Regions from separate parts of the Yoonia sp. R2-816 genome, predicted to be linked through region 1. Evidence: riboswitches for the same ligand, from Rfam matches in the RefSeq annotation. Region 1 holds a riboswitch; the other holds the start of a gene.
The links. Region 1 has a riboswitch for thiamine pyrophosphate ahead of thiB (thiamine ABC transporter substrate binding subunit). Riboswitches for the same ligand answer to the same signal wherever they lie in the genome.
Positions count from the first base shown of each region.

Region 2: it holds a riboswitch for thiamine pyrophosphate, as region 1 does, so the genes downstream of both, ACFWW2_RS25190 (YkoF family thiamine/hydroxymethylpyrimidine-binding protein) here and thiB (thiamine ABC transporter substrate binding subunit) in region 1, are expected to answer to the same signal.

Region 1 is NZ_JBKQXN010000352.1:6,748-22,301, forward strand. Features, by position in the region: gene leuD (3-isopropylmalate dehydratase small subunit) at 1-552, shown strand, start outside; gene ACFWW2_RS26605 (tartrate dehydrogenase) at 586-1,650, shown strand; tRNA gene ACFWW2_RS26610 (tRNA-Lys) at 1,715-1,790, opposite strand; gene dapF (diaminopimelate epimerase) at 1,886-2,701, shown strand; gene mtaB (tRNA (N(6)-L-threonylcarbamoyladenosine(37)-C(2))-methylthiotransferase MtaB) at 2,689-3,960, shown strand; gene ACFWW2_RS26625 (glutathione S-transferase) at 3,963-4,598, shown strand; gene ACFWW2_RS26630 (glutathione S-transferase) at 4,620-5,225, shown strand; gene ACFWW2_RS26635 (outer membrane protein) at 5,222-5,869, opposite strand; gene petA (ubiquinol-cytochrome c reductase iron-sulfur subunit) at 6,295-6,852, shown strand; gene ACFWW2_RS26645 (cytochrome b) at 6,865-8,208, shown strand; gene ACFWW2_RS26650 (cytochrome c1) at 8,226-9,083, shown strand; gene ACFWW2_RS26655 (ATP-binding cassette domain-containing protein) at 9,143-9,844, opposite strand; gene ACFWW2_RS26660 (thiamine/thiamine pyrophosphate ABC transporter permease ThiP) at 9,831-11,360, opposite strand; gene thiB (thiamine ABC transporter substrate binding subunit) at 11,336-12,325, opposite strand; TPP riboswitch at 12,363-12,461, opposite strand; gene aroC (chorismate synthase) at 12,555-13,661, shown strand; gene ACFWW2_RS26675 (polysaccharide biosynthesis/export family protein) at 13,773-14,891, shown strand; gene ACFWW2_RS26680 (M10 family metallopeptidase C-terminal domain-containing protein) at 14,896-15,554, opposite strand, start outside.
Region 2 is NZ_JBKQXN010000329.1:274,184-289,737, reverse strand. Features, by position in the region: gene ACFWW2_RS25200 (hypothetical protein) at 470-790, opposite strand; gene ACFWW2_RS25195 (helix-turn-helix transcriptional regulator) at 1,218-1,406, opposite strand; TPP riboswitch at 1,873-1,986, shown strand; gene ACFWW2_RS25190 (YkoF family thiamine/hydroxymethylpyrimidine-binding protein) at 1,980-2,588, shown strand; gene ACFWW2_RS25185 (ABC transporter permease) at 2,593-3,381, shown strand; gene ACFWW2_RS25180 (ABC transporter ATP-binding protein) at 3,378-4,130, shown strand; gene ACFWW2_RS25175 (ABC transporter substrate-binding protein) at 4,130-5,113, shown strand; tRNA gene ACFWW2_RS25170 (tRNA-Arg) at 5,383-5,459, opposite strand; gene ACFWW2_RS25165 (LacI family DNA-binding transcriptional regulator) at 5,550-6,575, shown strand; gene ACFWW2_RS25160 (hypothetical protein) at 6,778-7,131, shown strand; gene ACFWW2_RS25155 (polyphosphate polymerase domain-containing protein) at 7,145-7,951, opposite strand; gene ACFWW2_RS25150 (DUF4956 domain-containing protein) at 7,969-8,538, opposite strand; gene ACFWW2_RS25145 (response regulator transcription factor) at 8,772-9,470, opposite strand; gene ACFWW2_RS25140 (sensor histidine kinase) at 9,760-11,325, opposite strand; gene ACFWW2_RS25135 (ABC transporter transmembrane domain-containing protein) at 11,316-12,878, opposite strand; gene ACFWW2_RS25130 (hypothetical protein) at 12,896-13,960, opposite strand; gene ACFWW2_RS25125 (alpha-2-macroglobulin family protein) at 14,164-15,554, shown strand, end outside.

The DNA.
Region 1 (15,554 bases):
ATCATGCCAAAACAGTTCCTCAAACGGATCGACCGAGAGGGTTTGGCGATTGGTGCGTTTCACGATCTTCGCTTTGACGCAACAGGCGTGGAAAGGCCTGAATTCATCCTGAACCAGCATCCCTATCGCGCTGCGAAGTTTCTGATCTGTGGCGATAACTTTGGCTGCGGCTCCAGCCGTGAATACGCGGTGTGGGGCCTTTTACAGCTTGGTATTCGCGCCATTATCGCCCCCTCGATTGCCGGCATTTTCTTTGGCAATTGTGAGAAGAATGGTTTGTTGGCGATCACTCTGCCAAAGTCTGACGTCGCACTTCTTTTATCCCGTGCGGTGGGGCGTGACACTTGCACCATGGAAATCAATCTCAAAGCAGAAATGATCAAAGCAGACGGTTTGGCCATGCCGTTCAAGATCAATCAGAACCGCAAGCAACTGCTGCTAACCGGTGCAGACCATATCCAACGCACCTTGGATATGTCTCCCCAAATCCAAACCTATGAAAAAGATCAACACAGGACCCTACCGTGGTTTTGGAACCGACCGTCTGCGTGATCGACCAACCCGCATCAAAGAAAGATCAAACACATGTCCAAGACATATAGAATTGCCAGCATACCTGGCGACGGGATCGGGAAAGAGGTCCTGCCCTATGGGCAAGCCGTCGCTGATCGTGCTGCCCGGAAACATGGTTTTTCCATTGAATGGACCCCATTTGACTGGTCGTGCGAACGATATCTTGAAACCGGGCAGATGATGCCCGACGACGGCATTGCGCAGCTCAAGGCCTTTGACGCAATTTACCTTGGTGCTGTCGGGTGGCCAACCGTACCTGATCATGTGTCCTTGTGGGGCCTTCTTTTGCCTATCCGGCGAGAGATGAACCAATACGTCAATATGCGTCATGTGCGATTGCTTGACGGCATCACATCACCGCTTGCCGGGCGCAAACCAGACGATATAGATTTTGTCGTCGTGCGGGAAAACGTGGAAGGCGAATATTCCGACATTGGCGGACGCATGAACCGGGGCACCCCTGACGAAATGGCATTTCAAGAGGCCGTGTTTACCCGCAAGGGCACAGACCGCATCATGCGATACGCGTTTGAGCTGGCCCAGAAACGCGCCCGCAAACACGTCACATCAGCCACCAAATCCAACGGTATCAAGCATTCCATGCCATTCTGGGACGAACGCTTTGCAGAGATGTCAAAGGCCTATCCAGAGGTCAGCACGGATCAATTTCACATAGACATCCTGACCGCCCATTTTGTCCGTAATCCCGACTGGTTTGATGTGGTCGTCGCCTCCAATCTGTTTGGTGACATTCTATCAGACCTCGGCCCTGCGATTGCAGGGTCGGTCGGTATTGCCCCGTCAGCCAACATCAATCCAGAACGCGAGTTTCCATCGATGTTCGAACCTGTGCATGGATCTGCACCTGATATTGCGGGAAAGGGTATTGCGAACCCAATCGCTGCGATCTGGACCGTGGCAACGATGCTGCAGCATCTGTGCGAAGAAGGCGCAGCTGACGATGTCGAAGGCGCCATGCAACAAACTCTCTTGCGCAGTGGCAGCAAGACCGCAGACTTGGGCGGAACAGCCAAGACAAAAGACTGCGCAGAGGCTGTGTTGAGAAAAATGCAATAGAACGCGTTCAGTTTAGCAAATACCGCTATTTGGACCCATAGGCGCTGACGCCAGACAATTAAAATGGTGAGCCGTGATGGGTTCGAACCATCGACCTACTGATTAAAAGTCAGTTGCTCTACCAACTGAGCTAACGGCCCACGTGAGGGGCTACTTAGAAAGCCGTTGCGTTCCGGTCAACCCCCAAATGCCCTGATCTCTGGATAAGTCCCAAGGCTTTGTCTATATGCCCGCTATGGCCACTGATGACGCGACATATCTGCCCTTCATGAAGATGCATGGGCTCGGCAATGACTTTGTTGTTGTGGACGAACGGGGAATCGTTCCGCGTGTCGCTGCGGCTGTTGCCCTGGCGATGGCGGACCGGCATCGTGGTGTGGGCTTTGACCAGTTGGCCGTTTTGTCGGACACTGACGATGCCGATGTTCATCTGACATTCTGGAACAGCGATGGGTCGCAATCAGCCGCCTGCGGCAACGCCACCCGTTGCATCGCAAACTACCTGATGGAGAACGGCGGCAAGGACAGTTTGCGGATAGCCACAGCACGCGGCATTCTGGAGGCGCGCAGCACCGAGAACGGGCAAACTTCCGTCAATATGGGCCAGCCGCAGCTGGAGTGGGATGCGGTGCCGCTGGCGCGCGCGATGGATACTCTCGAATTGCCGATAGACGGCGCGCCAACGGCCACTGGCATGGGTAATCCGCACTGCACCTTCTTCGTTGAAGACGCGGAGGCCATTGATCTGACTACCCGTGGCGCCGCGATGGAGCATCACCGCCTGTTTCCCCAGCGAACCAATGTGCAATTCGCCAGCTTGCTTGCAGATAATCACCTGCGGATGCGTGTATGGGAGCGTGGGGTTGGTGTCACACTTGCCTCTGGCTCTTCTTCCTGTGCGACGGCTGTCGCTGCGGCCCGGCGTGGTCTGACCGGGCGGGATGTAACGATCACCCTGGACGGTGGTGATTTGCAGATCAGTTGGCGCGATGATGGTGTCTGGATGACCGGCCCCACTGCCCATGTATTTGACGGCCAATGGCGGCTCTGATGGATCGCAAAGCCCCCCTTTTTTCCAATCATGGCTGCCGGTTGAATGCCTATGAAACAGAGGCGATGAAAGAACTCGCCACTGCCTCCGGTGTTGAGAATGCGGTGATCGTGAATACCTGCGCTGTGACTGCAGAGGCCGTGCGCAAGGCCCGGCAGGATATCCGCAAGCTGCGCCGCGATAATCCGCATGCCAAGCTGATTGTCACCGGTTGCGCGGCCCAGACAGAACCAGACACTTTTGCCACTATGGCCGAGGTCGATGTTGTCCTAGGTAATACCGAAAAGATGGACCCGGCCACATGGCGGGGTATGGCCCCCGACCTGATCGGCCAGACCGAACCGGTGCGGGTGGATGACATCATGTCGGTCACCGAAACGGCTGGACACCTGATTGACGGGTTTGGCACGCGCAGCCGCGCTTATGTGCAGGTCCAGAACGGATGTGATCATCGCTGCACGTTTTGTATCATTCCGTATGGGCGGGGCAATTCCCGGTCTGTCCCTGCGGGGGTTGTCGTGGACCAGATCAAGCGATTGGTCGATCGTGGATACAATGAGGTTGTGCTGACCGGTGTCGACCTGACAAGTTGGGGGGCTGATCTGCCCGCCGCGCCCAAGCTGGGTGACCTGGTGATGCGCATCTTGCGCTTGGTGCCGGATTTGCCGCGGCTGCGCATCAGCTCCATCGACAGCATCGAAGTTGATGACAACCTGATGCAGGCGATTGCGGCCGAACCCCGGCTGATGCCGCATTTGCACCTGTCGCTGCAACATGGAGATGACCTGATCCTGAAGCGGATGAAGCGCCGCCATCTGCGCGACGATGCCGTCCGGTTCTGCGAAGAGGCCCGGCGCTTGCGTCCGGACATGACATTTGGCGCCGATATCATTGCGGGTTTCCCGACCGAGACGGATGAGATGTTCGCGAATTCGCTGGCATTGGTCGATGATTGCCATCTGACGTGGCTTCACGTCTTTCCCTATTCACCCCGTCCCGGCACGCCAGCGGCCCGAATGCCGCAAATAAATGGCAAGACAATCAAAGCGCGCGCCGCCGCGCTACGAGGTGCCGGCGACGCCCGGGTCACCACGCATCTGAACGCTCAGATTGGCAAGGTTCATGAGGTATTGATGGAAAGCCCCCGGATGGGACGGACGGCACAATTTACCGAAGTCCGCTTTGCCAGTGATCAGCCGGAAAGTCAGATTGTGCACGCGACCATCACCGGGGTTGCGGGCCAACAGTTGACGGCCTGAGCATGACGGACCTCCCGATCCTGTGGTCGTTCCGGCGTTGCCCCTATGCCATGCGGGCGCGTCTTGCCATCCGATCCAGTGGGATTCAGGTGGCCCTTCGGGAAATCCTGCTGCGGGATAAACCAGCCCAGTTTCTTGCAACATCGCCAAAGGCGACAGTGCCGGTACTGGATACTGACCAGGAGGTTCTGGAAGAAAGCCGCGATATCATGATCTGGGCCTTGTCCCGCAGTGATCCTGACGGCTGGCTGGACATGCCGCCCGAGGGTCACACCCTGATTGATATGTGCGACGGCCCTTTCAAAACGGCGCTGGATCACACCAAGTATGCGGTTCGGTTTCCCGATCTGGATGAAGCGGAGGAACGGGAAAAGGCCTTGACCTTCCTTCGGACGCTGAATGATCGTCTGAGCGATACGCGCTTTTTGATGGGCCCGCGCCGTACACTTGCTGACATGGCGATCCTTCCGTTTGTGCGGCAGTTTGCGAATACGGATCGTGCCTGGTTTGACGGCTGCGGGCTTGGCCCTCTGACGGCTTGGCTCGACGATTTTCTGGAATCGGATGCGTTTGCTGCCATCATGCCCAAATACCCGCCTTGGCAAGAGGGGCAGGATGGGGTCTTGTTTCCTGCGTAACACCGGAAAAGGAACTGACCAATGCAATTGCTGATCTCGCCCGCTTCCCCATTTGTGCGCAAGGTGCGCGTTCTGATCCGCGAGGCTGATCTGCTATCGCAAGTGGAAGAGGTCGATGTATCGACAACACCGATGGCCAGCGACCCAAAGGTTATCGCGGCCAACCCTTTGGGCAAGATACCGGCATTGATCCGTGATGACGGTCCTGCGATCTATGACAGCCGGGTGATCACCCGGTTTCTAGATGATCGTGCTGGCGCCGGGCTTTATCCGCAAAGCGGTCTATGGGAAATCCTGACGCTTGAGGCGACCGCGGATGCGATCATGGATGCCGCCGTCAGCATGGCCTACGAGGTCAGATTGCGCCCCGATACGCAACAATCACCTGATTGGATAGAGGCGCAGTGGGGCAAGGTCGAACGCGGCGTCGCGGCGGTGAACAACCGCTGGATGAGCCATTTGTCCGGCAAGCTGAATATCGGCCAGATCGGGATGGCCTGCGCTCTGTCTTATCTTGATCTGCGCCATGATGCGCGCGGCTGGCGATCTGACAACACGGCACTTGCGGATTGGCATGCAGAATTCAGCACGCGCGACAGCATGGTCACGACGAAGCCCGAGGTTTAGAAGTTAAAGCTGACGCCGAGGTTAACGGCGTTGGTAATGATGTCGGTTTCCAGCGTGCCACCGGTATCAAGATCGGCTGTATTTGATGAAAAAGTACCCTTGTATTCGCCAAAAACCGACCACTGGTCGTTGATCGGGTAGGTGGCGCCGGCGATCCAGGTCGCCGCGGGGCCGGTCAGCTGATATCCAAATGTCTCGGACGTGCCACTTGTCACCTCGACATGGGGCAGCGAAACACCCAGTCCACCACCGACATAAGGGGTTACCTCACCAAACGCACCAGACCAGCGTCGGTAGGCGTTAACCGTGAGGGTGTTCAGACCGTCGGTGAATTCCAATACCTCATAGCCAGCCGGCAACTCGTCATTCTTGGGGTAGACCTTGTTATGTGTAAAGTCCAAACCATAGCCAAATGTATCGGACTGCCAGCGCGTCGCGCGGATACCGTAATATGGCGGTGCGCTGGACGACCGCCCCTCCCAGGCTTGCGAGAAATCGTCGTTGTCAATCTCGCTGTCGCCGCGAATCGCAATGTCAGAGGAGGGTGCAGACTGGATTCCGCCATAAAAGCTCAACTCAACCTCTGCGGTAGCAGCGGCTGGTGCGGCGATTAGGCATATGCTGGCAGCAATTGCGCGGATCATCAACGTTTCCCGACGTGAGTGGTCTTGAAATAAGAGTTAGGTCCGAGTGACCAGTCTGACAACAAAACATTAAGTGATCGCTAAGCATTACGAACAGCTTGTGTCAGCCCTGACACGAATCCAGCCCCAAAACAGGAAATTCGGCACCAAACCGGCAAAAACTGGCTCATACACACGACTTATGCGCCAATCGCTTGCGCATGATTCTTTCGCAACAGATCAGAATCGCCGATTTGGATTGATGGCATTTCTTTACGATGTCTTGGTGGATTTCGGTCATTGGTATAGACCATCCATGGATGCGCGCTAATGTCCGCTGGACTGATCATGTTTTGATGGCTAAACAGCGCCGGAATGGGCCGCCTGCTGTGTCGGTCTTTTGTCTTGTGGGGGCAATCGCCCTAAAAATATCGGAGAATCACCCCGTGTCACATACAGATGAACACTCGGGCACACGCCGGGATTTCCTATACTATGCAACTGCAGGTGCCGTGACAGTTGTTGCGGGTGCTGCGGTTTGGCCCCTTGTCAACCAGATGAACCCGTCTGCGGACGTGCTGGCGCTGGCCTCAATCCGTGTTGATATCAGCGCTGTTCAGCCCGGCACGCAGATTACGGTGCTGTGGCAGGGCAAGCCGGTTTTCATTCGGGCGCGCACGGAAGATGAGATTGCCGAGGCGCGGGCTGTTGATGTCGACTCGCTTCCTGATCCCGATGCTTACAATGAGAATCTGGGGGAAGTGCCGGCAACGGACGAAAACCGTGCATTGTCTGAAGATGGTGTGTGGCTGGTTCAGATGGGCGTTTGTACGCATCTGGGCTGTGTGCCATTGGGCGAAGATGGCGATTTTGGCGGTTGGTTCTGCCCTTGTCATGGATCGCATTATGATACGTCCGGTCGTATCCGCCGCGGTCCGGCACCCCGCAATCTTCCCATTCCTGTAGCGTCCTTCGTGGACGAAACAACAATTCAACTCGGTTAAGGAGAGAGCGCCATGGCTGGTATTCCTCACGACCATTACGAACCAACATCAAAGGGTGAAAAGTGGCTTCACTCGCGTCTGCCGATTGTCGGATTGCTGTATGATACACTGATGATCCCCACGCCCAAGAACCTGAACTGGATGTGGATCTGGGGTATCGTTCTGGTTTTCACGCTTGTTTTACAGATCGCTACCGGCGTTGTTCTGGTCATGCATTATGTGCCGCATGTCGATATGGCGTTCGCATCGGTCGAACATATCATGCGCAACGTGAATGGCGGCCATATGATCCGCTATTTCCACCAGAACGGCGCATCGCTGTTCTTTGTCGCTGTGTATGCCCACATGTTCCGGTCGCTTTATTACGGATCCTACAAGGCCCCGCGCGAGGTGACATGGATCATCGGGATGCTGATGTATCTGCTGATGATGGGCACGGCGTTCATGGGTTATGTGCTGCCCTGGGGTCAGATGTCGTTCCACGGGACTGCCGTGATTACCGGTCTTTTCGGGGCGATCCCGTTTGTTGGTGAATCAGTTCAGACCTGGTTGCTGGGCGCATCAGCTGTTGGTCAGCCGGCACTGAACCGCTTCTTTTCGCTGCACTATCTGCTGCCATTTGTTCTGTTGGGTCTGACGATTGTTCATGTGTGGGCGTTCCACACGACTGGCAACAACAACCCGACCGGCGTCGAAGTCCGCCGCACCAGCAAGGAAGACGCGCAGAAAGACACGCTGCCGTTCTGGCCCTATTTCGTGATCAAGGATCTGTTTGCCTTGGCGGTTATTCTGGCCATCTTCATGGCTGTTGTCGGGTTCATGCCCAACTATCTTGGCCACCCGGACAACTATATCCCTGCCAACCCGCTGGCCACACCTGCACATATTGTACCTGAGTGGTACTTCCTGCCATTCTACGCCATTCTGCGCGCGTTTACGGCCGATGTGTGGGTTGTTCAGATTGTTCAGTTCCTGAGCTTTGGCATCATCGACGCCAAATTCTTTGGGGTGCTGGCCATGTTCGGTGCTATCGCCGTGATGGCGCTGGCCCCATGGCTGGATACATCAACCGTGCGATCCGGTCGGTATCGCCCGATGTTCAAATGGTGGTTCTGGCTGCTGGTTGTCGACTTCATCGTGCTGATGTGGGTTGGTGCCCGCCCGGCAGAGTTCCCGTATGACTGGATCTCGCTGATCGCGTCCACCTACTGGTTCGCTTACTTCCTGATCATCCTGCCGCTGCTTGGTGTGATTGAGAAGCCGCTGACGCCGCCAGCAACTATCGAAGACGACTTCAACGCGCACTACGCGCCGAAAACCGGGGGCACAACAACCCTGGTCAAGCCGGCCGAGTGAGAAAGGATCCAAGACTGATGTTCCGCAAACTCACAATGACTGCTGCAACGGCCCTTGCCCTGACTTCAGGGCAGGCCATGGCGGCGGAAGTCGAAACGCATATCGAAGACTTTGCGTTTTCGTTCGAAGGCCCGTTTGGCAGCTATGACCAGATGCAACTTCAGCGCGGTCTGCAGGTCTATACCGAGATCTGCGCGGCCTGCCACGGGCTGGAATACGTCGCATTCCGCAACCTGTCTGACGAAGGTGGCCCCGGCTTGCCCGAAGATCAGATGCGGGCTTATGCCGAATTCTATGAGATCTTTGACCAGAGCCTGTTTGATGGCGAGGGTGACTTCCGCCCGGCAACACCAGCCGACAAGTTCCCCTCTTCCAGCTTGTCCAACGCCCCGGACCTTAGTCTGATGGCCAAGGCGCGGGCCGGTTTCCACGGCCCCGCGGGCACGGGGATCAACCAACTTGTTAAGGGTATGGGTGGCGCTGAATATATTGCGTCGCTGCTGACGGGCTATGAGGACGAACCTGAATGCGCGCTGGAAGGCGACCCGATGGACGGCTATTACAACGTTGCCTTTGCCGCCGGTGGTTTCCCTGACAGTTGCAAGGATGAGAACGGCAAGCACAAAGTACCGGGCAGCTGGATTGCCATGGCACCGCCGCTTTATGGTGACGATGTTGCATATGCCGACGGCCATGCAACAGACCTGCACCACGTCGCCGAGGATGTATCGGCATTCCTCATGTGGACGGCCGAGCCGAAGATGATGGCGCGCAAGCAAGCTGGTCTGACCGGTGTGATTTTCCTTACTGTCCTTTCAGTGCTGCTTTATCTGACGAACAAGCGTCTTTGGGCACCGCATAAGAAAAAAGACTGAGCTGTATTTGCTCAAGAATGCAAAGGCCCGCCAATTGGCGGGCCTTATTCATTACGGAGTCAACCTGATTGCCCCAAGTAGCTGGCCAAGGCGGGCGGCGGTGATGCAAACAGTTCTGTCGTTGGTACTGGCGCGGCGGCAATGCCATCAGCGACAAGCACCGTTTCGCCAGCCACCTGTTTGGCGTCTGCCGGATCATGCGTCACCATGATAACAGTCCGGCCTGCCTTCAGCAGCGTCTGCTGCACCAGGTCGAGCATTTCGTCTTTCAAGCCAGGGCCAAGCGCCGCAAAAGGTTCGTCCAGAAGGACGACGGGGCGATCGGCCAGCAAAACACGCGCCAGGGCGGCCCGGCTTTGCTGGCCACCTGAAAGTGCCGCCGGTCTACGGTCGCCCATCCCATTCAGACCGACCTGATCAAGAACCTGCATGACCTTGGTCTGCTCTTTCGACGACAGCGCGAGGCGCGGTTGCAAGGCAAGACCAGCATTTTGCGCAACAGTAAGATGTGGGAACAGATTGTTGTCCTGAAAGAGAATGCTGATTGGCCGCTCGCCTGGTGACAAATCAGTGATGTCGGCGCTCTCATACAATATGCGACCAGCGGAGGGCGCCAGAAATCCGGCAAGCACAGACAACAATGTTGATTTTCCCGCACCGGATGGACCGATTAGCGCGGTGATCGTTTCCTTGGTGAATGCAATGTCTGCGCGCAGTACAAAGTTCCCCTGTCTGATCTGGACATTTTCACAGTTGAGCATTGGCGCGGCCCCCTCGATCACACAGCCAGAACGCCAGCAGGCTGAGCGCCAGCAAGAGAAGCCCCGCGCTCGCCGCCGCCTCCATCCGGTAGGCGCCCATCAGTCGGTACATGGCGAGGGGCAATGTCTCTTGCGTTTCGCTGGCGAACAGAGCGATGACGCCGAGATCACCCATCGAGAGTGCTGCTGCAATACCCGCCCCGAAACCCAGTGGGCGGCGAATCCGCGGCAAAACCACAATCCAAAGCCACGCCCAAGGCCCCAGCCCAAGTGTGGCACCAAGCCGTTCGAAATCCTGTCTCACACTGGCAATCGCCGGCGCAATTGACCGCAATGCAAAAGGCAGCGCGAGTGTTGCATTGGCCAGCGCCGTCACGATCAAGGCGACCTTGGCCGGGTTAACATACGGATAGACCAACAGAAACGCGCCTGTGCCGACCACAAGTCCAGAAGCCGCAAGTGGCAACGCGCCAATTATTGTGACTGTCCGATTGGTCGATAGCCCCAGTGCTATAGCCATTGCGGTGCAAAGAATTGCGGACAGGCTCGCCACCGCTATTGATCGTAAGGCAGCCCACCAGATTGATATTGGCATATCAAATAGGCCGGGGATCCCGCGGACGATGATCATTCCAAGCGGTAGCAACAGAAATAGGGCCGCCAGAGCGATCACAATGCCGTCGGCAAACGGGGCGGGCAGGTTCCAGCGTTGCACAGTCCGATCCAGCCCGCCACTCAGCTGATCGTGTTGGCTGACCTGCCAGACGAGCAATGCAGCGGCAGTACACAGGGCAAACTGCACACTTGCCAGAAGGGCCGCACGCCCGAGATCAAAGTCGAATCGCAATGCCTGATAGATCGCGAGTTCGACCGTTGTGGCCCTTGGACCGCCGCCCAGCGTCAGTGCGACGGCAAAGCTGGTCAGGCAAATCAGGAATATGACCAGAAACGTCCCCGGTACGACCGATCGTAGCATGGGCCGCTCAAGTAACTGCCAGACCGGAGCATTCAATGTGGCCGCCAGCCGGAACCGCTCTGCCGGTACCGCCAGCCAGCCCTGTAGGATCAGACGTGTGGCAAGCGGCAGATTGAAAAAGACATGCGCCAACACGACGCCGTGGAAGCCGTAGATCGAGAATGTGGGCAGCCCGATCACGCCCAGCGCGGTATTCAGCACGCCACTCCGCCCAAAGATGGTCAGCAGCGCCATGACCGCCACGATCACTGGCAGCAGGAATGGTGCGCCCAGAAGCGTGATCAGCAAACCGCGCCCAGCAAATTGTCGCCTGGCCAGCGCACGGGCAACCGGGATGGCCAGAACCGTGCTGAACGCGGCCGACGCTAATGCTTGCAACACAGTGAAACGGATTGCAGCCCAATCAGCGACCGATATCCCATCGTCCCACTCTGCCCGCCACGCCACGGCGGCCAGAGTGCCAAGCGTCAGCGCGATGACGAGCGCTGACGCAGTAACCCCGGGCCACCGCGGTGCTATTGAGAAAGGGCGGAGCGCCATTCATCCAATGCCGCGTCGCGGGCGGCTGCCGCTTCTTCCGGCGACAACAGCAGTGCTTTCGTTGGGGTGAGCAACGTATCAAAACCATCAGGCAGCCCGTCAACGGGGGTCGCTGCTGGATACATCCAGTTTGTGGTTGGGATCACGTTTTGGAATGCATCGGTGACCATGAAGGCCATAAACTGGTCCGCCAATTCGGGCTGGTCAGTGCTCGCCAGCTTTCCGGCAACTTCGACTTGCAAATAGTGCCCTTCGTCAAAGCCCCAAGCGATCTTGCTGGCATCTTCTTCGGCGATCAGATGATAGGCGGGTGATGTGGTATAGGATAATACGGCGTCCGCCTCGCCATCCAGAAACAGACCATAGGCCTCTGACCAGCCGGGTGTCACTGTCACAATATTGTCGGCCAGATCGGCCCAAATGCTCTGGGCTTTATCGCCATAGGCAGTTTTGACCCACATCAGTAGCCCAAGGCCGGGCGTTGATGAACGCGGGTCCTGAATGACGATGCTGATGTCGCTATCGGCCAACGCCCGCAGTGATGTCGGTGCGGGTTCGCCTGCATTGCCCACAAATGCGAAGTAACCCCAGTCAAATGGCAGAAAGTTAGGGTCTTCCCATGCAATCGGCAGGCTCAGTTCCGCCTCGACGCCATGTGGCGCGAAAAGCCCTGTGTCCCGCGCAGCGGCAGTCAGATTGGTATCAAGCCCCAGAATGATATCGGCGTCGGTCCTTGGCCCTTCCAATTGCAGCCGGGCGAGCAGCGCAGCACCGTCGCCGGCGCCCACAAATTGCAGGTCGCAACCGCATACCTCTTCAAACGCGGTTTCAATCGCCGGACCCGGCCCCCATTCGCTGGTAAAACTGTCATATGTCAGGACCTGCAGCACCGGGGTCTCTGCCAATGCGCCAGAAGCACAAAGGGCGAGTCCCGCAACAGCTGGCAGATAGGTGGTCTTGTGCATCTTATCCTCCAAATGCGACGGGCGGATTTGGGGGTAAGCGAGAGTGCCATACCTTCCCTCCGCCGGTCTTAACCGGTTCAGGTTCAACGGGTCCGCTTACGCATCTCAGCCATCTCTGGCCCCCCGAGGTGTGCCCTAGCTAGGCTGGATCAGCGTCGGTGACAAGGGAAACCTCTTGAGCCTGATTGTCACGCCCGCTAGACCCGTGCGGACAGCAAAGGGGTATCCGATGTCGATCAACAGTTTCGGTCATCTGTTCCGGTTCACCACCTGGGGTGAAAGCCATGGACCGGCATTGGGGGCGACAGTTGATGGATGCCCGCCCGGCGTGCCGCTGGAACCCGCGATGATCCAGCAATGGTTGGACAAGCGCCGCCCCGGCCTGAACAAGAACACGACCCAGCGAAATGAACCCGATGCGGTTGAAATCATGTCCGGTGTGTTTGAGGACCGCACAACCGGCACGCCTATTCAGTTGATGATCCGCAATACTGATCAGCGTTCGAAAGATTATGGCGATATCGCTAATACGTTCCGCCCCGGCCATGCGGATATCACCTATCACCAGAAATACGGATTGCGCGATTATCGGGGCGGTGGCCGATCAAGTGCCCGCGAGACCGCATCACGCGTGGCAGCGGGCGGCGTGGCCCGCGAAGCTATCAAATCAATTGCGCCGGGGGTCGAGATCAGGGGTTATATGACCCAGATGGGCACCAAGCAGATCGACCGGGACCGCATGGACTGGGACCAGATTGACCAGAATGATTTCTTTTGCCCGGACGCGGCCGCGGCAGCTGAGTGGAACGATTATCTGGCTTGGTTGCGCAAGGATGACCACAATTCGGTTGGAGCCATTATCGAAGTTGTCGCACGTGGGGTGCCAGCGGGCATCGGCGCTCCGATCTATGCCAAGCTGGACACGGATCTGGCCGCTGCCATGATGTCGATCAACGCCGTCAAGGGTGTGGAGATTGGCGAAGGTATGGCCGCCGCCGCCCTGACGGGTCGCGACAATGCCGATGAGATCTATATGGGGAATGACGGTCAGCCTGCCTATGCGTCCAATCATGCGGGTGGTATATTGGGCGGTATCAGCACCGGGCAGGACATCGTCGTGCGCTTTGCGGTCAAGCCGACCTCTTCCATTCTTTCGCCACGCAAATCCATTCGTATGGACGGATCACAGACAGAGGTCATTACCAAGGGCCGCCATGATCCTTGTGTGGGCATTCGGGCGGTGCCGGTGGGCGAGGCGATGATGGCCTGTGTCATTCTTGATCATCTGCTGCTGGATCGTGGCCAGACGGGTGGGGTGCGCGGGATCATTGGTTAATCGGGTGCGCGATTCAAATCCTCTTGCCTAGCCAGCAGACCACACACTAGGAATATCGGTGTTGTGCGTTGTAACCACCTGATATGGTTTTTCGACGATAACGGGGGAATCATGCTGCAAACTTCTCGATATGTCCTGACCGCCTTGCTTTGTTTCAGCCTTGCTGGTTGCGGCATCCCGCGCGGCGCAGGTTTCCAGTCAGAGGTATTGGCGGCGTCGTCTGTCCAGCAAACTGAGACTGGCGTTGAGCAGGTTCGTGATTTTGCCGTTTTCGACGTTACCCGCGAAACATTGCCAACACTGCAGTCATGGCCGGACAAAGATGCGCGGCGTTATCGTTGGGTACCGGATAATCAGTCGGCGACGTCCCTGATCATCGCACCGGGCGACAAGATGCAGTTGACGGTCTGGGATGCATCGGAAAACTCTTTACTGTCCGGAACCGGGCAGCGCGTGACCCCGCTACAGGATATTGAAGTCAGTTCAAGTGGTCAGATCTTTGTGCCATATATCGGCGAATTGAAGGTGTCAGGCATGTCGCCCACGACCGCACGTGCGCGGATCGAAGAACAGCTGACGCAGACCATACCATCCGCACAGGTTCAGCTAATCGTGACCCCGGGACGCACAAATACGGCAAATGTTGTCAGCGGTGTCGGTGCCCCGGGTATCTATCCGTTGGAGTACCGCAATACCCGCTTGCTGGATCTTCTTTCGCTAGCTGGTGGTGTTCCACCTGATACGATCAACCCGCAGGTTCGCCTTGCGCGGGGCAATACCGTTTATGGCATCGCCTATGAGCGGCTGCTGGAGGATCCTCGACTGGACACGACCATTCGCGGTGGTGACCGTGTATATGTCGAACAAGAGGATCGCAGTTTCCTGTCATTGGGAGCTACCGGCACGCAAGCCATTCACCCGTTTCCCAAGGATCATGTGACGGCTCTTGATGCATTGGCCATTGTTGGCGGCGTGAACCCGGGCCGCGCTAACCCGCAGGGCATTTTGGTTCTACGTGAATATGATGTCAGCGATGTGCGCACTGACGGGGCCGGACCACCGCAGGAGCGTGTTGTTTTTACCCTTGATCTGACATCCGCTGATGGACTGTTTTCGGCAGCGCAATTTGCAATCCAGCCCAATGATCTTGTCTATGGTACCGAAAGTGCGCTCGGCCCTGCGTTTACGCTGGTGAACGTGTTCCGGACGATAACAACGATATCGAACTAGGTCATTAGAACAGATCGATATCCAGCGCGAGTGTGCTGTAATTCGTGACCCCATCGATATGCAGTACATTGCCATCGTTTAGATCAATCGTGGCACGAGTACCGTCGAACGAGCTATAGACCGCCAGCACATCCTGCGCAGAGGTCAACCCGGTCCATAACGATGCATCAAGTGTGATCTGATCCAGCCCTTGTGTGAAATCGGTGATCGTATCGGTTCCACCGTTGAATACAAACGTGTCGGCACCCGCGCCACCGGCAAGCAAGTCGTCGCCCGCATTACCCTCTAGTCGGTCATCGCCTGCGCCACCATAGAGCCGATCATCCCCGGCCCCGCCCCGTAGCAAATCCGATCCGGCACGACCCAGCAGAACGTCGGCACCGCCACCACCGGCAGCATTATCATCACCGGCGCCCGCAATGATGATATCCATGCCGTCACCGCCGATCAGATCGTCGTTGCCAGCGCTTCCTTCAATCAGCGCCGCATTGAAGGACGCCAAACCCGAACCACCCGTAAGTGCATCCCGCAAGCCCGAAAGACTGGTTGCCTTGACCACGGCGATCACACCCCCGTCATCCATTGAACCACCCGGTTCGTTGGCAGGACCGTCAGGGCCTGTCGGATTGGTATCGGGGGATGGTGTTGCCGGGCCGGGATATC
Region 2 (15,554 bases), on a different contig from region 1:
AAAAGACAACTCGTTGCAAGGAGTTGCGTATCCCCAGTCTATGTTGATTTACTCCGACCCGACTGAAAATGTAGTTCCATTTAAGAAGGTGAATTGGCCCCGAAGTCGCCGACACAACGGAGCATGCCGCAAGTGTGGAGCCACCTTTGAGGGTCCAGAATTCGCGAAGAAGTGTTGGCACTGCCTTTCAGCGCAAGCCAAACAGAGCTGGATTCGTTTTGTCATGGGAGAAGGAAACTAGCGCCGTCCGTAGACGGACCGGACACAGGTGCGCAGTGGGCCGGATGTCGGCGAGAAAGTCGCTGGCATCGAATTTTGCTTCTTTGTTGCGTTCCTGATCGTCGGTAGCCCATTCGTTTTGTTGCTGCAGCGAGTTGCAGGATTTTCGGACTACACTGCAGCAGATTGTTCGACGGTCAAATGGCAGTTTCGGGCCGGAAGCACGTTTACCGACCCAGACAAGGACCTTTTAGCAAGTCAATAGACGATTTTCCAATGCGAGAATTTTTCCCTTCGACGCGGCGATGTTGCCTTCATTGTCTCCACCACTGACACTACCCATCGGCACTCCGATCAAAAACACCCCTAAAGCGTCATTGTTTGCCGCAGTGTTCTGCGCTGCCGAGAAAGTTGCGAGCTGCGATCGCTCGGTGTTCAGCATAGTTCGCGCTTGATTGCATGATACACTGCTGAATGCGTTTCCCATCGAAACTGGTGCAATGGCGTCAGGACGCTTTGCACAAGCAGCCAGCGCAATGGCGACAAGCACCAGTAATACAGATTTCTTCATAACTTCTACCTAAACAAGAATCGCCCCCACCACATGTGTGATAGAACTTGTGGTGCCGATCACCGTCAATGGCAAAGAGACAACGTCATAAAATCAACAAGGTAAGGACAGAATGTACGTTGCGCCAAGAGTTGAAAGCTTTCATCATCAGTTCATGTCAATCATTTGTCCAATGCCGTCAGCAATTCGAAGCCTTCCGTAAATCCCTGATGCTGCTCTATCCAGCAACGTCTGCTTTGGGGAAGCTGCATCGCGGCGCTCATTGTATCGGTCTACATCTGGAATGGGCCGACCCAAACTTTGCAAAGTCGGCTTCCTGCGCATCGCGGCCGTTGGTGCACACTGAAGCAAACTACCGCTTCCCGCCCGACTTTCGGTAGGGCGGCCGGGTTTGCAACCCCGGCCACCCAGCTCCCTTTCAGGAGTGTCAGTTCAGCACTTCGCGTTGCGCCAGGCGTTGTTCAAGCCACTCCAGCACTTCACTCTCAACCCAACCTACGCGATTCGGGCCCAGCTGTACCCGCTTGGGGAATAGGCCTGCCTTCTCCAGACGTGCGGTGTGTTGCGGTGAGTACAAGATCAACTCCTTGACCTGGCGTTTTGAAAGTATCCTCATCACGATCTCTCCTAGATAGAAGAGCATCGCGATGCTCGGGTTTCGACAAGTTCCCCGAGGAGACATCAGACTAGTGAAATTTCGCTGCTGATCAAGAAAACTTGCGTCATCTGTTGGCCTGTTAAGCCTGATATTGTATGTTCTGCAGAGGGAACGTTTGATGTTCGTGTGGGTCATCGGTCTGCACTCGAACCTGATAATGACTCCTTATCTGGGGGTACCGTTGGGGGTATCAACCAAAACCACACGGATACTAAGTCTTTGATATCAAATGCCTATGCTGAAAAATAGGGTCCTCTCCTGCACCATTTTTCCTTCAGCACAATATTTGATACCGACTTGGCGAACGCTTGGGTTTGCTCGTACTCCTAGCACATTCGTCGATTGAAGCGTTGGCAAAGAATACCGGGATTTTGACAAGACGCAGCGTTTTCCGCTTGCGTTCCGGCGCTGATCGACTCAAGCTTGGGTTACTCAGGGGTGCCGCGTATTGCCGTGGCTGAGATGCGGGTGCAAAGCCTGCGGACCCTCAAAGCTGATCTGGATAATGCCAGCGTAGCAAGGAGGACAGAAATGTTTGCAGGCGCGCAAGTCTCTCTTTACCCGATGACCGATGGGTTCATCGACACCATCCTCTCTTCACTCAATGCACTTGATCCCTGGCGCGATAGGCTGCGCATTGAAACCGATGATATCTCGACCTTGATGGTCGGCCCGCCCGAGGTCCTGTTTCCCGCCCTGCGTGATCTTTATGTCGCTGCGGCCCGGTCCGGCCATCATATCGTGTTGCGGGCGACCCTGTCGCGCGGGTGTCCCGGAGAACCCGATGATCCGATCTGCCGGACCGACGCGATGGCCAATCCATCAGAACGCTTGGCATCACGCCAGAAGACGGCCCTTTCTGCCCTGTCTGGCGCCGCCAAAACGGATCAGACTGCCGATGCGCAGTTTTCGCTTTATGTCTTGGGCGCGGGTGATCACATGGCAGAGATCATGGGCTGCATTGATTTCCTCAAACAAAGCGGCACGTTTGACCGATCCAAGAATTTCTGCACCCGGCTGACCGGGGATGCAGGCTCGGTCTTTGCCACGCTTGAGCAGGCATTCTGCCAGTTCGGGCCACCCAATGGACATGTCACGATTGACCTGACGGTATCCGCAAACAGCCCAAGCAAGCGCTGATCCCATGCTGCACCCCCTGCCCCGCCATCCCGGCGGAGGGCTGGCCCGCGGCATTCCTGCCGCACTCAGCCTGCTTAGCGCCTTTCTGATCTGGGAAGTTTATGTTCGCCTGTCGGGGATTTCGCCCCTGATGCTGCCTGCACCGTCGCGGGTGTTGAGCCAGATCGTGCTGAACCGGACGATGCTGTGGGACAACACGATCCCCACCCTGCGGGCGACTTTTGCGGGGTTCGCGCTGTCCCTCACCGTCGCCTTCGGGCTGTCGATCATGTTGGATTTCATGCCACGGGTGCGGCGGGCCCTGTTCCCGATCTTTGTTGTCAGTCAGACATTGCCCCTCGTCGCCATCGCACCCTTGGTGGTGCTCTGGTTCGGCTTCGATCTGACACCGAAGGTCCTGCTGGTCGCGCTGGTGACATTCTTTCCGATGCTGGTCGCCCTGGTGGATGGTTATGCCGCAACCGATCCGGAGATTGAAAACCTGCTGCGGTCCATGGGGGCCACACGCCGCGTCATTTTCCGGCGCGCGCGATTGCCCTCGGCGATGCCCTATTTCTTTGCCGGGCTGCGGATCTCGATCACCTATGCGGTCGTGGCCGCGATCTTTGCCGAATATGTGGGGGCGCGGGCCGGTCTGGGGATCGTCATCCTGAACGCGAAAAACAGTTTTCGGCCCGATCTTGTGCTGGCGGCTGTTGTGATCAGCTCTTTGCTCACCCTGATTTTGTTTGCCTGCACCGCGCTGATCCAGCGCGCTGTCCTGCGCTGGCGCGACCATGGGGACGGTGCATGACGGTGCTGAGCATGCAGAATATTCGCCTGTCGCTGGGTGAGACACCCGTGCTGGACGATATCAGCCTGCACCTGAACACCGGCGAGTTTGTCACGCTTCTGGGGCCATCGGGTGCAGGCAAGTCGACGATCTTTCGGCTGCTTACCGGCGCCCTGACCCAGGATGCAGGTCGCGTGACATATGACGGCATTCCCCTTGCCGAAAACCCGCAGCGCTTTGCCTTCATGCCCCAGCGCGACGCGCTGCTGCCATGGTGCCGGGTTCTGGATAATCTGACTTTGGGGCTAGAGGTGCGGGGCTTAGCCCGCAAGGCAGCGCGCGAACGGGTTTTGCCGCTCTTGGATGATTTCGGGTTGGCGGGTTTCGAACAGCACTACCCGGCCCAGCTGTCAGGTGGCATGCGTCAGCGTGCGGCGCTGTTGCGCACCGTGGTGCAAGGCCAGCCCGTGCAGCTTCTTGATGAACCGTTTGGCGCGCTTGATGCGCTGACCCGGACCCAGATGCAGACATGGTTCGAAGAACGCTGGCGCACTGCACGCTGGACGACGCTGCTGATCACCCATGACGTGCGCGAGGCCGTGGCGCTGTCCGACAGGATCTACGTCCTGTCACCCCGTCCTGCCCGCATCCGCGCCGAAATCGCGGTCCCCGCACAGCGCCCACGCCTTGGGCAGCCGATCACGACAGAGGCACATGCGCTCGAGGCGCATCTGCTGGACATATTACTTAACCAAACCGGAGAAACCTGATGAAACACCTGATCGCAACCGCATTTTTCTGTGCCACCCTTCCCGCCACGGCGCAGGAAAAGCTCAGCGTCGCGCTCGACTGGACACCCAATACAAACCATGTGGGCCTGTATGTGGCACAGGCGAAAGGCTGGTTCGAAGACGCCGGTCTTGATGTCGATATCCTGCCCTATACCGATACCTCATCCGGGGCACTGGTTGCGACCGGCATCGCGGAATTCGGCATTCTGAGTGCCGTTGGTTTTCACACCCAGCGCGCCACCGGGGCGGATATGACAACCGTGATGGCGATTGTGCAGCATGAAACCGGGCGACTGGTCTTCAATGGCGAGCGCGACGATATTCAGCGCCCTGCTGACTTGGATGGCATGATATATGCTGGTTTCGGTAGCGCGTGGGAGGAAGCTCTGATTTCAACCATTATCCGCAATGACGGGGGCAAAGGCGTATTTGACACGGTAACGCTTGGGACCTCGGCCTATGAAGCGCTGGCGAATGGCCGTGTTGATTTCACACTAGAGATCAGCACTTGGGAAGGCGTGAACTCAATTCTGCTGGACCGGCCGCAGCGCGCCTTTCGCTATGCTGATTACGGTGTGCCTGATCAGCACACAACGCTGCTGGGTGGCAATAGCACGTGGCTGGCCGCAAACCCGGATGCCGCGCGCGCATTCGTTCAGGCAACGCAGCGCGGATATGAATTTGCCCAAAACAACCCGGCGCAAGCCGCCGATATTCTGATCGCTGAAACTGCCGGTATGCTGCCGAACCCAGCGCTCGTTCACGCCTCAATGGAGGCACTGGTCGCGGGCGGATATCTTCAGGAGCCGGGGGAACCCATTGGTCTCATCGATGACGAGAAGATGGAGAGCATCAACCGATTCCTGTTCGATGCAAATATCCTGCGCGACAAAAATAGCCAACCACTGGACACGATACCGGACGTTTCCACATGGTTCACAAATGATTATCTGGCGCACTGATGAACCAATAGCAGCACAGTTCTGCCAGGGTGCCTCCGAATTCCTACCTTATTCCAACAAGATGAACGACCGAGACGCGACTTCTGTCGTCTGTTTTACAACAAATGGGATGCTGGACAGTCAGAGTTGAGGTCAGACAATGAGGATGCCCTTCCAAGCTAGGGTATATGGTCAATCAGCCGAATATCAGGACAAATACTGTAGCGCCCGCAATCATTCCATATATGAAAACGCCACTAACATACTTGCCTGACGACGCGCCGGAGTTCTGGTGACCCCGGCAGGATTCGAACCTGCAACCTGCCCCTTAGGAGGGGGCTGCTCTATCCAGTTGAGCCACGGGGCCACGCTAGACCATTCAATGCCCACCTTTGGGCATCTGGTCAACGGGCCAAAGGGCCGTTAACAATGACGGAACGAACAGCAGGATCGCCCCTTGACCCGACAGATCAAACGCCCGCTCACGCTCCGCGATGTTTCCGAAGCCTCGGGGGTCAGTGAAATGACGGTCAGCCGGGTATTGCGCAACAAGGGCGATGTGAGCGAGGCGACGCGCCAAAAGGTCCAGGATGCGGCCAAGCGGCTGGGCTACGTACCCAACAAAATCGCAGGCGCGCTTGCGTCCCAGCGAGTAAATTTGGTGGCGGTGATTATCCCGTCCCTTGGTAATATGGTTTTTCCAGAGGTCTTGTCAGGCATATCGGAAACGCTGGAAGATACCGAACTGCAGCCGGTCGTCGGTGTGACCGACTATATGCCCGAGAAAGAAGAAAAGGTCCTGTTCGAGATGTTGTCCTGGCGGCCGTCAGGCGTGATCATTGCCGGGCTGGAACATTCCGATGCCTCTCAGGCGATGTTGCGTCAGTCAGGCATTCCGGTGGTCGAGATCATGGATATCGACGGTGAACCTATTGACGCCTGCGTGGGTATTTCGCATCGGCGGGCGGGCCGGATCATGGCCGAGGAAATCATCACCGCCGGGTACAAGCGCATCGGTTTCATGGGCACCAAGATGCCGCTGGATCACCGGGCACGCAAACGGTTCGAAGGGTTCACCCGGACACTGGCCAAAGCAGGGATCGAAATTGCCGATCAGGAGTTTTACTCAGGCGGATCTGCCCTCGCCAAGGGCCGAGAAATGACAGCCAAGATGATCGAACGGACCCCGGACCTCGACTTTCTTTACTACTCGAACGACATGATCGGGGCGGGCGGGTTGCTCTACCTTCTGGAGAAAGGTGTTGATGTGCCCGGTCAGATCGGGTTGGCCGGGTTCAACGGAGTCGAGCTTTTGGACGGCCTGCCGAAACGACTGGCCACGATGGATGCCTGTCGGCGGGAAATCGGCGTCAAGGCGGCCCAGATCATTGCCGCGCGAAACGCGGGCGAAACGATATCAGATGACCCGATCGTCAAGCTGGAGCCAAAGCTGCAGCCGGGCGATACACTGCGCTGCAACTAGGGCGCGTCACGCCTTTACAGCATTCAATCAGATGCGGGCCGGACTCTGCGGAGCTTGCATAGGGCGGTCGCAATTCGCTATACAAAACATATGTTTAACGTCATCCTTTCCATATTGATTAAGATTTTACGAAACGCGGGACTTGGCCGCAAAATCTGGTAGAACACACCTCCTGTGTGTTGATTGAGTAGACGGGTGAAAGATGGCGACCGAACGTACGGCCCCTTTGGATCAGATGATCGAGTTTGTGATGGAAGAGATGTTGTCCGGCAACACCCAACGCAAACAGGCAATGGTGCGCAATTTGGCAGAACGCTGGCCGGACCAGCCTGCTCTCGCGCTGGTCTATGCAGTCACCTCCGCGACCGAAGCGATCGAAGACAGCTTTCGCGAAGCCGCGACCGAGGATCCGGTCATCCCGCTTGGCTACAGGCTGTCGGCCCTGATTTCTGCAGATGTGCATGCCGTCCAATCCATGGGCCAGACACCATCTGTCGCCGAAGATCTGCTGCATTTCTGGCGGCGCGTCGATCCGCAGTTCCTGCGGCTGCAATAGTATTTGAACCGTTCTATGCTGCGATCCCAGTGTTTTTTGTGATACGCAAAGGCTGCTCCATCAGCGCGAGCTTTCGGATTGCGGGCAAAAACAGGTTGTGCCGCTGCACCTGACCAAGTGCGGCCATCCCGATGCAGTATTTCGAGCATTTGCGCGTGGGGTGCAGGTGATGGCTGCGCAGGATCTTGTCGGCGATCCCGTTGCCACGCGCCGATTTGGTTTCGAGAATGAGCATATCGGCGGATGCATCCCGTTCCACATTGGCGGCGCGAAACTGCAACCTTGTGTCGATTGTCATCCGTTCGCCCCCTTCTTTGGCGACAAGAGTGATCCGTTCGTATTCCATCCCGATGGCCGGTTGCAGGTCGCGTCCCAGCGGTACGCCGTAAAGATCGGTATGGCAGGTATCGATGAATGCGCGGCTTTCCTCGCAGAGCCCGTCAGCGAATGGCGGCAGTTTGAGCCGCTTTTTGACGGTGACATTGCGGGTATCCTTGAGTTTGACCTCAAGATAGCTGAACCCGGCGTCGACATAGTGCCGGATCCGAACCTTGCAGCGTTTGCGCCGCCCCTGATGGTGGTCGTTGTAGGATTGCGCGGCTTCATTGTCGAAATAGTTGGTGGCATAGGTGAATGCCCGCTTACCCTTGATCTCAAGCACGTCAAACAACTCACCAAACTGCGTGAAGACCGGCACCAGCCGTACTGCGGGGACGATGTATTTGTTGTCCAGCCGTTCCAGCATGGCGGCTTTGCCATTCAGTCCATCGAGAGAGATCGTGTCGAAGGTCGACAGACATTCTGCAATTCGCGAGTCCATGGTCATTTCTCCCTTGTTTATTTGCGGTAGTAGACGTTGATCTGGGCCATATCGGTGATGTAGTTGAGCGCCGTAATCTGATAGCTCATCACCTCGACCCCCAGCCTTGCCGACAGGTCAGTGCGCATTTTTTGTGGGTCGGACAGGGCATCATGTTCGATCTTGTCCAGCGTGATTTTGATCCCATCGACGGATTTGAGGATACGGGGGTGGTCAAAGACAAAGGCCCCCAGCAGCACCAGCCCGACCACGACGGTCACAAATGGCAGCGTCGTGCCCTGGATCGAACAAATCACAGCGAGGGCGACCGACCCGAAAAAATAGGTAATCTCAATCTTGCTGATCTGTTCGGACCGGAGCGTAAACAGAGCCAGAATAGCGAAGAGGCCAAAACCGGCAGCCAGTGAGAATTCTACGGAGCCGAGGATTGACAGCACCCCGAACGCGAAGATGTTGAACAGCGATGCAGCGGTTGCCAGTTCCTTGTCCCTGTAGCGCGGGTAGAACAGCGCATAGATAAGCACCGTCATTGCGGAAAGATTGATCGCAAAGCGGATCACAACGCCAAGGTCCAGAAAATCAGTCATCATTCCACTCTTCATATCTTGCGATGCGCCGGGAGTTACCCGACCTACCGCGCTTGTTTTGATGAAGGGATATTCGGGCCGAATGGCATGCGCCTTTCGCCAAGATGACAGTTTTATGACAGGTGCATGAAGGTTTTGTCATAACGCCGCAAAATGACGTTTCAGCGGGCCGTACACATAGAAACGGCGACACCATAGGTGCCGCCGTTCAGCCGTGAGTGGCCGGGTATTTTCTAGCCGATGCGATAGCCCACGTTGCGCAAGGTCGTGATCACATCGCCGCATTGTCTCAACTTGCGGCGCAACCGTCCGATATAGACGTCAACAACATTCGTCAGAGGGTCAGAATTCATGCCCCAAACCGCGTTCAAGATCCGTTCGCGTGTCAGCACCCGCCCGGGGTTTGACAGGAACAGGACCAGGATATCGCGTTCCTTGGCCGACAGTTCGACCTGTTCGCCGCTCACCTCGACACGGTAAGACAGCCGGTCAAAAATGATGTCGCCGAACTGCAATGTCGTTTCCTCGGCAGATTGGGCATAGCCATTTGCGCGCCGGTGCAGACTTTCGATACGTGCCACCAGCTCATCAAAGTCGAACGGTTTCGGCAGGTAGTCGTCGGCCCCGATCCGAAGCCCTTCGACACGCTCTTCGGTTGCGTCCAGCGCGCTCAGCATCAGGATGGGGGTTTTGATCTGACGCGCTCGCAGTTTGCGGCACACATCCTGCCCGCTGATACCTGGCAACATAAGGTCCAGCAGCACGACATCGAACTTGTCTTGCGACAGCATCTCAATGCCGGTTTCGCCGTCAGGCGCATGCTGCACATTCCAGCCTTCGCCGGAGAGTCCGCGGCGCAAGAAATCTGCGACACGTGTCTCATCTTCGATCAACAGAATATTCATGTCACCCCCAACCAGTTTGCTGTGCATCTTCGGAATCTTTCGCGACTCTCATCAAACAACATACTTTCGTTGAGCTTCGTAAATCAGGTTTTGGTGTCTCACGTAAATCAACTTTGGGTGCACTCAGCGGGAATAAACCTTTGTTTATGACGAAGATCGGCGCATTGCCGCCCCCGATGTTGTCAAAGTCAGAGGTGCCATGGTCCGTTGTCGTCAGCCGCCATCGAAAGCTGAATTGGTATCGATGGTCCGAAAAGAGCTGAATGAATAAGCCGAGCTAGCGCGACGACGCCAGACAATGACTGACTTCAGAGTCCTAGCCAGTCTGTTTTAGGTCAACCAGCGACAGTGATTTTTTGCGCGACAGGGACAGCACGACGCATAGGCCGCCGGCATCGGCATCAACAAGCGATGCTGTGCCGCCATGTGCCTGCATGATCGCGCGAACGATCGGCAAACCCAGCCCGGTGCCTTCGGTCGGTGTCCGCGATGCATTCGTGCCGCGATAAAAGCGCTCAAATGCCTGCGCCTTGTCTTCATCGCTCATCCCCGGACCATTGTCGGACACTGCGATTTCGAGCGATTCACTGTTGTCCCGCACAGCAATCACAATGTCGGGGCCACCATATCGTAAGGCGTTATGCAGCACGGACAGCAGGCATTGACGCATGCGCAACCGGTCCACGCGCGCCCGGGTATTCTTGGCCTCGATCACGACCTTGATCGGAGCTTCGAACATATCCTGCGCATCGGTGATGACTTGGCGGATATCGATATCCTTGGGATCAAGGCGCAGTTCGCCTGCTTCGTGACGGGCGACCAGCAGCATGTCATCGACGATCTGCGAAGTGTGGCGTGCGGAATCGCGAATGCGTGCAAGCGTATCTGACACCGCATCCGGATCTCGCAGCGTACCGCGCAGCGCGACGTCTGCCTCGCCCCGGATGATCGTCAGCGGCGTCCGCAATTCGTGGCTGATGTCGGCCATCATCCTGCGCCGGTTTGCCTCGGACATTTCGATCTGGTGCAAAAGATTCTCCAGCTCATGTGTCCGCTCGGCGACCTTGCGTTCCAGCAGTTCATTCTGTTGCCTCTGGTCCAGTTCCCGCTGGCGTAAAAGAGCAGCCATATTGCTAAGTACGCCGGACATTTCACGCAATTCCTGCCCCCCGAGTTTGGGCACGTCTTTAGCGAAATCGCCGGTGCCATAGGTCTTTACGGCGCCGATGAGGTTGCGGAAGGGGAGGTGCAGCAATCTTGCATAGGACCAGAGCGCGCCGATCAATGCGACAACTGCTGCGGCAATGGTGGCCCATGTGACGATTGTCATTTCATTGCGAAAGGCAATCGCGGCCGCGCGGGTCTCTCTCACTTCTTCCCGTTCCTCTTCGACCGCTGCCTGAATGAGCGTGGCCAGTTCGACATCTATTGTCTGGTCCAGCAGATCCACCAGAACATCGCCATCGGCTGCATCTGCGTCCTCGGGGGTCAGGCGAGCCAGTACCCCGTCCACTTCGGCGATCTTGCTTTCGATCTGGGCAAGAAGTTCCAGTTCTTCATATTCCTCTTCGCCCACAAGTTCGATCTCACTGGCGATGATGGTTCTGATCCGCGAGATTGAGCCTTTGATCTTTTCATTCAACTCCTCTTCCAGTGCCCCCCCGTCAAGGTCACCGATAATCAGCGCATCCCCATGCTGCTTGAGTAACTGAAACACCTTGGATTGAAGCAACAGGTGTTCTTCAAGCGACGCATACGCCAGTTCGGTTCGTTCATCCCACCGTTGGCTTTGCTTGAGGTTACTGAGTGTCACGGCGGTCAGGCCAGTGATCAAAATAACAAAGATACCCGCATAAAATACAAAAAGTGTCGTCAGGCGCACGGTCGTCTCCTCAAGGAATCTTTGCGCTTCAAAAATGTTGGGGAAGCGTGTCCCATCACGCAGCCGCTATCAAGCCGGTGCAGGCCTGCCATCGGCTGCAGAACGATGGTGCATGTCGTCCCTTGCTGCATGATATCCAGATATCTTTCTGTTTGGGGCTCCAAAACGGCGCGGCTGCCCTCGATCAGGACAACCTCAGCCCGGGCAAGCGCAGCCCGGGCCAATTCAACGCGGACCTGTTCAGGTGCTGACAGATCGCGCCCCGCCTCGGCGACGCGCCGGTCCAACCCTTTGGGGCCATCTGCAAGATGCCGCAGATCAAAATCGGCCAGAACCCGGCAGATGCGGCGATCCTTGGGTCGGGGATGCAGACCAAGGGTCAGCGCCCGTCGCAGACTGCCCTGTAGGATAGCCGGTTGATCACCAATATACGCGCAGCGCGGTGTAACGGTGTGCCCTTCGGCTTGAAACCGGACCTTGAAATCGCTGTTCCGGTCAAGACCGGCCATGATGCGTAGAATATTTGCGTCTTTCGGCATCTGATGAGGGCAGAGTGTTATTCGCGCCGCTGCTGCAACTGATAACCTCACCGGCCCGTCAACCGAAATGGCGACAGCCCGCCCATGACCGGACACCTCGCGGTTAGCGCTGTCCTGCCGCAACAGGTTCTGCGCTTTTTCACCTGCCACCCGCCAGGCACAATACCGGTCCCAGACCAGCGCCAGCTCCCGCAAAGGTGCCACGAGAATGGCGATCATCGCCAAGGCGGCGGCCACTGCCCCGGTCATCGCGCCAATCATGCCTGCTGTGATCAGCACACACACGCCAGCGATAGCGGCACCCGCTTCGATCATACCCGACAGTCCATTGCGCAGCCCGGCCCGGCTCAGGCTGTTGCGGCGCAACCGCTGTCCATTCTCTGAAAGTGTTTCAATTTCCTTGTCGGTTCGCCCCAACAGATCAAGCATTGGTGCTACGGCAATCCGTTCGATCATTGATATTGATATTGTGGCCCGTTTGCTGCGAAGCGTCCGATGTCGCGTTTCCAGTCCGACCGCAATAGCGATGGTCAGGCCCGCCATTACCGCCAAAGGCAGAAATGCGGCCAGAGCAAGGTGCGGACTAAGAAGCCAAAGCACCGCCCCTGCGCCAGGCAACACAAATATCGCCGAAATAGCCAGCGGCAGGCCGCGACCGAACCAGTTGCGCGCCGCACTCAGATCGCCAACAAAGCGAAGCGACAGCGCACCGACCCGGCGCTGTTCGACTGCCGTAAGGTCCATTCCGGCAATATGCCGGTAGATGGTGATCCGCAGATCGTTGGCATAGCTTTGCCCCAATGCCTCGGCCCGCTGTTTGATGCACCATCCAAACAGGGCAACGGCCAGACCCGCACCCAGAAGTTGGGTCAGCACAGGCAGATCAGGCGGATAGCCGGTATGCAGTGCAGCGAATGCATCGCGGGTGGCAAAGGCACCCAACCCCATCGCGACCGCCTGCATAGTGCTGAATACCGGAATAAGGACCGCATCGCAGATGCGGTCCTTTGTCATCAATCTGGGAAGTTTTGTCATGCCACCTCTTGCATCTGTCTGTTCCGCATCAGGGGTTCCACATGTTCGGCAATCACGGCAGGGTCCCACAGGTCTTCGCGGGACAGGATGGGCAGGCCGGTAACTTCCTCGGCCTCGGTCGCCGCAAGCGGAGAGCAACTGACCATACCCGAGATCGCAAAGGGGCTGAGCCCGTGCCAATCCAGCACGATGACCGACCCAAGCGCGCTAAGCGCATCGGGGGCCGCAAATAATATCCCATCAAGCCGGTCCCGGATCGCCTTGCCCTGCAGGACCGCCCGCGTTTCTTGCTGAAACACACCGTCGGCGATCTCGACCACGATAACCTCGGCCCCTTGTTCGGCAGCCGCGGCCACCAGTGTATTAAACCCTTCCTCGATCCGCTCCATCGGTTGGCGATAGGTTGTCGCCATCCCCACATCGGTGAAGTCCGATACCGGCACGCCAGCATCCTCAAAGGAGTTGAAGTCACCGAATGCACCCGTACCGGTCGCCTTGACGCCTGCCACCTTGTAACCTGCAGATTTCAAGCCGTGAGCGAGGCTGGATGCCGCCGTGGTCTTGCCGGAATTCATCGACGCACCAAAGACACCAATGACGGTGGCCGTTTCATTGCGCGGCCGGCTGTCCAGCGCGTAGTCACCGACATTCATGATCCTGCCATCACCATTGATCAGCAATGCAAGGGGTTTCAGAAGGGTTGGTTCATCCATGCGGGCATGCGCGGCCTCAACTGTGCCGGCCACACCGCCGCTGGCGGCAAGGTGAATGAAATCGCTGCCGATCTCGGCCCGGGCCTGAAACTGGTCTGGTGCATAGCGGTCCGCCAGACACAGAACCACCAGATCGCCTGGGTAACTGGTTGAGTTGCGCCGGTCGGCCAATTGGATTTTCTTGTGCTGTCCGATCTCAACGATCCGGCAAAGCAGCAAGTCACCGGCGCTGGCAGCACCCAGATCGGTGCTGAAACTTTGAACATCAGCACGATTGACCCGCCGCGTTGTAAACGCCCATTTGACGGCATCGAGTAGAGTTGTGTCGAAAGAGGTCATAAAGGTCATTGTCATCTTCCTTGTCAGAAACTGTGTATGCTCTGACTTTTGGGCCATCGTGATGACACAAGTTCACCTGCTTTGATGAACTGGGGCGGGACGGTTAGATGAACATCAGATGAAAGCCTGACATCCTGACCACTGAAACCCTGACTTGTCTGCGATCCGATACCGTGCCAGCCTTTGGGCATATTTGACGAAGAGGTTTCGACATGACTCGCTATCTGGTCTCTGTTTTTTGTGCGATTTTCATCGGTTTTCTGGGCAACACGGCCGCAGCAGACGGGCCTGTCCCCGATACCCGCACGATTTATGAACCGGGGATTGATCTGGTTGGCACCGATCTGGCGAACATCTTTGACACTACCTTGCGCACCTGTGAGGCAGCCTGCCTGAATACTGATCGTTGCGAGGCGTTTACATTCAACCAACGTTCGAACGCATGTTTTCCCAAGACAGACATCACAGATGTGATTCCCTTCGATGGTGCCGTATCGGGGCGGGTCTACGCCACTGACCCCGAGGTTCTGGCCAATGCCCAGTCTCGTGCCGCTGATCTATCGTTTCTGAATGCACGCGAATTTATCCGTGCTGCGACATTCATGGAGCTGTCGAACTGGCCGGAACATAGCAACAATTTCCAGCTGCGTCGTGCGGCTGTGAAGGCCCGCGAAACTGACCTGGCCGCAGATTGGCTGGCCTACGGTCGCATTCGGGTTGGGTCGAACAACCGCCCGCATTCCGGTGCACTGACAGCAACCATCACGTCTTATCTGCGGGCAAAGGACGACATCGCGCGGCGCGCCGCAGCGGTATACATGGCCGAGGTTCTGGAAGATCAGGGGCGTGGGCGCACAATGATCCCCGCCCTGCGTCTGGCGCAGGATATCCGCTACAATCGCCAGACCGAGATTGCGCTGGACGATGCAATTGGCAAATACGGTTTCCGTGTTGCCGATACACGGGTGGAAAGCGACAGCGCGACGCCCCGTATCTGTGCCATCTTCAACGAAGATCTGATCAAGGTTGGCACCGATTATGCCCCGTTTGTCCAACTCGCCGATCCGCAATTGGTGGTCAGTGTCAGTGATGCCCAGTTGTGCGTTGAAGGGGTGGAGCATGGCAGCCGCCACCGCATCGTCCTGCGCGAGGGTTTGCCCGCGGCAAGCGGTGAAACCCTGGTGCGCCCGGTCGAACTGACCCTCTATGTCCGCGACCGTTCCCCTGCCGTGCGATTTGTCAGCCGCGCCTATGTGCTGCCCCGGTTGGGCGATATCGCCGTCCCGGTTGAGACCGTGAACCTGACCGAAGTCGAATTGCAGCTGCGCCGCGTCGATGACCGCAACATCATGCGCAGCATTCAGGAGGGTCTGCTGGGCAGCCCGATTTCGCAATATGAAGAGGACTACGTGTCCACCCAGATCGGGGTCGATGTCTGGTCCGGCACGGCAGAGGTCGGGCGCGAGTTGAACCGCGATATCCTGACCCGCATACCGCTCAACGAGGCGTTGGCGGGGGAACCTGCGGGGCTTTATGTTCTGACAGCTGCGGCCAAGGACGCGGATCGTGACAGCCCTGCGGCAACGCAGTGGTTCGTGCTGTC